2 regions of the Enterococcus sp. DJ147D b genome follow, and region 1 is predicted to be linked to the other one. Evidence: predicted binding sites of a transcription regulator. Region 1 holds the regulator's gene; the other holds the start of a gene.
The links. The regulator NrdR, encoded in region 1, represses ribonucleotide reductase genes. The targets are predictions, from matches to a motif close to ACACNATATATNGTGT.
Positions count from the first base shown of each region.

Region 1 (3,300 bases):
AAACGCTCTTGGTGTTCTGCCAAAAAAGCTTGAACATCTGAATCATTCAATACTTCTTGAATCATTTCGGCATACTTTTCTTGATAATTACGTTTGCTAATGATCTTTTTTAGCTCTCTTCCAACATCTTCCATTAGTTGTCACCCTCCTTTTTAGCAAGATATTCTTTAAAGCGACGATCAATTTCTGCTTGTTTTTCTTGACTGATTTTCTTCTCATCTTTTGGTTGATTTACCCAATCAGGTAATTTTTCTCGGCGCACATTTCGACGAGTATTTGAGTAGTTTCTCGTTTGCTTTTTCTCTGCGCTTTCTTGGCTTTTCTTTTTAATATGAGCAATAGCATCTTCCGCTGTCATGATTTTCTGTTGTGCCCATTCGTTAGCAATTGTGTTGACATAGTTTGTCCCTAAACTTGCTTGATTTTTGATGACCAATACGTAATTCAATAGCACATTGATGACACTACTTGGAAGCCCTGAGCGAGAAACAAGCTCTTGCATCAACCACGTTTCTGATTTAGATACATACCCATTTTTTTCTTTTTTGATTGACTCTAAATATTTCATTGGCGGAACACTTTGGGCCTCTTTGATTAACTGCACAGAGGCTGCAGACAGTTGTCCATGATTAGGCGCTGATTCCACCTTTTTGATTTCGGTGCTGTCTAGATTTTCTGCAGGTACCTTTAGCGTAGATGATTGACTCACAGGGTTTGCCAAAAAGATTTTTTGAAGTTCTTTCAAAGAAATTTTTTGCTCTGTGAAGTCGTACGCTTCAACGATTTTCTCACCTAAAGCTAAATCATCCAATCCATACAATTGTTGGTACATTTCGAGTTGTTTGATGGTTGGTTCATCTGGTTTGTCAATATGTTTTTTTTGCAACCAGTTTGTCAAAAAAGACCAGTCAATCGTGCTTTTTTCAGGTAACCGTTTCGTTATTGCTTGCTCAGTAAATGTTTCTTCCAGCTTCTCGATTTGCTGTTTGTCAGCGGCAAAGGATGCCTCGTTAAATTGGTACACTTCTAAAAATTTTTTAGTTTTTTTCTGATAGCCTTCTGTTGAAAGTTTTTTTGGTTCGAAATGTTTAACTAACTGATCAAAGCGACGTTGACCAACCTTTTCTAATAGTAAAAAACTTAAAACAGAATCCATAAAGAATTGTTTCACCGACATTGGTTCCAGTAATTCATACAGGAAACATGCACCTAGGCTAGGGTCTTCTTTATAATAAACATCTAATAAGCCAATTCCCTCAAGTTTTTTTCGTGCTTCGTAAAATTGAGGAATACCACAACCAAGACTACTCAATAAATCTGCGTGAAGTCCTTCTGGTCCTTGGCCAGTCTCTAAAGAAATTTCTGTCAAAAGAGTAAGATAAATACTAAGCGCTTCTCCACCAATCAAAGGTTGGTAAAGATAGAGCAACGCATTTCGATTTTCTTCTTTTAAAGGACTCCGCTTTCTTCCTTGGTAGATATTTTTTGGTTGAAGCTCTTTCCAAGCATTTTCCAAGGAAATGCCCCCTTTATTCTGTACTTTCGTCTTCGGTATCTTTAGAATTGTTATTTTCTTTTGCCTTCTCTACGATATCTTGCAACTCTTTTAAGAATACAGACATATCTTTAAATTGGCGATACACACTTGCAAAACGAATATAGGCAATTTCATCCAAATTTACAAGATCTTCCATGACATATTCCCCAATTAAATTGGTTGATACTTCGTTTTCGCCCAAACTTCGGACACGATTTTCTACATGGTTCACAATTTGCTCCATTTGCTCCATAGCAACTGGACGTTTTTCGGCTGAACGAATCAATCCTCTTAAAATCTTATCTCGATTAAACTCTTCACGCTCACCGTTTTTCTTGATAACTAGCAGTGGTGCAGCTTCGATTCTTTCAAATGTTGTAAAACGAAATGAGCAATTTTCACACTCACGTCGACGACGAATCGCCCGACCATCATCTGCTTGACGACTATCAATAACACGGGAATTATTATGTTGACATCTTGGACATCTCATTTAGTTCACCTCATGTATCATTTAAGTTTTATAAAAAGAACATTCTGCTCTTTCATAGTTAGTTGCATTATAACATGAAACTTTTATGTTAAGCGACTTTCTCAACTAAAAAGATGCAGTTTTCATCGGCCATAAAGCGTTTTTATCCATTCATCGCAAAAAAATGAGTTGTGACAAAAGTTTATCACAACTCATTTGACGATCAAAACGAAACTGTGAAAGATTTTCAACTGTTTCCTTTTGAAAACATGACTCATGTTTTCAAAAACTACAATTTTTCTTCAATACCAGTGTAATGTTTTAACCGTTGTTCTTCAATTTTTTGTTCATCAGGGATGTGTTCAGCGTCTGGGAGTGGCTTTTTTGTTCGATCAGTCATTTCTTTTTTTCGTTCTTGTGTCAGATCTTGTTGACGTGCTTCTTTTTCTGCTTGTTGATCATCTAGTTCAGCAATTCGTTCTTTATATTGGTCTGCTTTCTTTTTCCCAATCTCGGCTTGTACACGGCCTTCATTTTTTAATTCTTCTTTATCAAGTAACTCACCAATCTTTTCTTTGGCAGATCCGACAACTTTATCTTTTTGATTCTTGATATTTCCCATACAAATCCCTCCCCTTTTCTTATCTTTAGCATAACAAAAATGAACAAGATACTCAAAATATACGACTAATTGATCATTCTCATAGATGTAAAAATACTTATTTCACGTCTTTGATGACTTGTAAGCAAAAAAAGCATTAAACTAAAAAGCAAAGCACTCCGTTTAGCTAACGAAGCACTTTGCTTTTGTATTTTTAATCTGTTATAAAGATTGTTGCTTTAGCCATGACTCGACTTGTTGGACTAATTCTTCTTTTGTTCGAGTATTATCAAACAAAATATCCGCTCGTTCTTTTTTCACTTCGATTGACCACTGCGTCTTTATTCGTTTTAATGCTTCAGTTTCTGTTAATTGATTTCGTTTCATCAATCGTTCAAGCTGAATCGCTTCTGTAGTATAAACAACTGCTACAGCATCCATGTAACGTTCATAGTGCCCTTCAAACAGTAAAGGAACATCAACAACAACTAAGGGATTCTGTCTTTTTTTCTCAGCAATTTGTTGTTTGATACGTCCACGGATAAACGGATTCAATACACGATTTAAGGTTTGCCGCGATTCATCGTTTGCAAATACGACAGTACCTAATTTTTTACGATTTAGTGTACCATCTTCATTCAAGATTTCTTTGCCAAATACTTCAACGATTGCCATCAAACCATCAGTTCC
Region 1 covers NZ_CM177104.1:1,144,502-1,147,801, reverse strand. The annotation lists gene dnaI (primosomal protein DnaI) at 1-134, opposite strand, end outside; gene AC4BD1_RS05510 (replication initiation and membrane attachment family protein) at 134-1,516, opposite strand; gene nrdR (transcriptional regulator NrdR) at 1,530-2,030, opposite strand; gene AC4BD1_RS05500 (CsbD family protein) at 2,299-2,631, opposite strand; gene coaE (dephospho-CoA kinase) at 2,833-3,300, opposite strand, start outside.

Region 2 (3,300 bases), 720 kb from region 1:
GCGCATTTGCAGGGATAGCTTCTTTACAACGTTCTACGCGATAAACCAAGGCATCCTTCATGATTTCAAGACGATCAGCTAATAGTTGCCAAAACTTTTCTTGACTTCCTTTTGCTTCCATTGCAATTCGAGGTAAGTTTAGCGTGACTACACCTAGATTCATGCGCCCCACATTGATTTCTGTTCCATTTTCGTCTTTCCATCCTTGTAAGAATGAGCGACAACCCATTGGGACTTTGAAACTACCTGTTAGTTCAACAATTTTGTCATAATTTAAAATATCTGGGTACATCCGTTTGGTTGCACATTCCAAAGCTAATTCTTTAATATCATAGTTTGGATCCGTTGGCGCAAGATTCACGCCAGCTTTGAGTGTAAAAATGAGTTTTGGAAAAATGGCTGTTCGTTTTTCGCTTCCAAGTCCATTGATTCGAATTTGTAAAATAGCCTTTTGAATTTCACGTTCAAACCAATTTTCACCAAGTCCAAAGCCAAGAGAGGTGAAAGGTGTTTGTCCATTAGAGGTAAACAAGGTATTGATTTCATATTCTAAACTTTGCATTGCATCAAAGATATCTTTTTTTGTTTTTGCTTTGGCGTAAGCTTCTTGTCGTTCTGTTGTTTCGACCCATTCTTGTGCATCTTTTAAATGTTTTTGATAATTTAATTCAGCAAATGGCGCAAGTAGTTCATCTGTGCGATCAGCCGAACAACCACCATACTGACTAGAAGCTACATTGGCGATGATTTGTGAGATTTGGGCAGTTGCTGTTTGAATCGATTTTGGTGATTCAACTTCAGCATTCCCAATTTTAAAACCATTATTTAACATGCCTTTAAAGTCAATCAAACAACAATTGGTCATTGGTGTATATGGATGATAGTCTAAATCATGATAATGGATATCGCCTTTTTGATGGGCATTGGCAATATGAGGAGGTAACATTTTCAAACCAATTGACTTACCAACGATTCCAGCAGTCAGATCACGTTGCGTATTAAAAACATTACTGTCTTTATTCGCATTTTCATTGACAACTGTTTGATCCTTGTTGATCAATTTTTCAATGGAAAAGTTGATATCAGTTGCTTTGCTACGTTCAAAATCACGTCGTGTACGATAACGGATATATTCTTCAGCAAGTTCATATTCATTTTTTTCAAGTAGAATGTGCTCAACGATATTTTGAACTTCATAGATTTTGACATTTTCAACAAAACGGCTCTTGATTTCGGCGACAACTAAGTCAACGATTGACTGAATCCGTTCATAGGCAAGGGGAGACAAAGAGCCATGAATTTTCTTCTCAGCTTTGACTAATGCTTCATTGATTTTTTGTTCATCAAAGTCGACGTGACGACCATCACGTTTAATGATTTTGATTGTGGGGGATTGTACTTCGTTGGCTGGCATTTCTTTATAGTTTACCTTCATCTTCTCAACTCCTACTAAATTCTTCTTGTCTATCATAAAACAAATTAATAAAACGGGCAACTATATGTAGGGGGTTATTTGATGTATAAACAAGTGAATATACCATATATGGTGTATATTCCTTTGTGAAAAAAAGTGAAAACGTGCAAACACAGGATTTATAAAATGAATAAAAAAAGCAAAAAAAAAATAAAAAAACATTTTTTTTACTCAAAGTGACAAAAACTAAAGAGAAAAAAACAAAAGACTATGCTACGATGCAAGTATAATAAAAGTAGTGAGGAATATTTTAGGAGGGCAAACATATGGAACGAATGATTGAGGTGAAGCATCTCAGTAAAATTTATGGAAATAAATTAGCGCCCGTCAAAGTACTAGACAATCTTTCTTTTACTGTGGACGAAGGAGAATTCGTAGGAATTATGGGTCCAAGTGGTGCAGGGAAAACAACTTTGATGAATATCTTATCGACGATCAGTTTGCCAACTATGGGAAGTGTCACGATTGAAGGAAAAGAAATCACTAAAATGAAGAGTAGTCAGCTTAGTGATTTTAGACGAAAGCAATTAGGTTTTATTTTTCAGGAGTTTAACTTAGTTGATACATTGAATGCCAAAGATAATATTTTATTGCCTTTAGCAGTGGAACGGATGCCAAAAGAAGAAATGGAGCGGCGTGTCTTACATGTTGCACAATTGCTAGACATTGAAGAAATCATGAAACGCTATCCAGATGAATTATCGGTCGGGCAACGTCAACGAATTGCGGCGGCACGTGCCTTAGTTGTTCATCCAAAAGTTATTTTTGCAGATGAACCAACAGGCTCACTTGATTCAAAGTCAGCAACAGAATTATTAAATTATTTAACATTGATGAATCAAAAAGAAAAGGCAACTGTGTTAATGGTAACTCATGATCCTTATACCGCAAGTTATTGTAATCGCATTTTATTTATCAAAGATGGTGTGATTTTTTCTGAAGTTGTTCGTCGCGGCTCGCGAAGTGAATTTTTTGAAAAAGTGATCGATATGCAAGCGACAATCGGGGGAGGTGGCAAGATCAATGCTTTATAAGTTGGCTGCCAGAAGTTTATTTAGACAGTCGCGGGGGTACTTGATTTATTTTTTTAGTCTGACTTTTTCAGTCATGATTTACTATTCTTTTAATTCGATGACGTACGATCAATCGTTAGTTCGCCGTGCGAGTCAAGACGGATCGATTGATGGTGCACTCGGTTTTGGAACGTTTATGATTACGTTGGTGTTACTATTTTTTGTTTATAGTGCGAATCGTTTTTTTCTAAATCGTCGTGAAAAAGAAATTGGTATCTATCAATTGTTTGGGGTAAGTAAGTTTCAAATTTCTTCGATCTATCTGATTGAGACGATGGTGATTGGTCTATTCTCTTGTGTGACAGGTATTTTGTTAGGGATTGTTTTTTCAAAACTTTTTCAAATGATTTTAGTTCGAATGATGCGAATGCAAATCGATAGTCCATTTTTTGTTGCTTGGTCGTCCATCGTTGATACATTGGTTGTATTTTTTCTGATTATTTTGATTGTATCGGTGCACTCTACTTGGAAAATTTGGCGTTACCCAATGATCCAAAGTTTTGGAAATGCAGAGCGAGTAGTTAGTAAAAAAATGCGTTTACGAACCAGACACCGTTTGCTGGGCATCATCGGATTGTTTCTATTGACAAGCGGTTATTTTGGCGCAATTCATTTTCGCGAGTATTTAACGTGGTTAGTAGAAAATGGTACTCAGTTTGGCTTGATTTTTAGTTATCCATTTTTAATTTTTTTATTATGTGTGATTGGAACGTATCTCTTTTTCTGTTTTTCATTACGTTTCTTACTGAATAG
Region 2 covers NZ_CM177104.1:1,860,552-1,863,851, reverse strand. The annotation lists gene nrdD (anaerobic ribonucleoside-triphosphate reductase) at 1-1,435, opposite strand, end outside; gene AC4BD1_RS08805 (ABC transporter ATP-binding protein) at 1,741-2,508, shown strand; gene AC4BD1_RS08800 (ABC transporter permease) at 2,498-3,300, shown strand, end outside.
Region 2: the regulator NrdR is predicted to act here: its motif matches at 1,535-1,550, upstream of nrdD (anaerobic ribonucleoside-triphosphate reductase).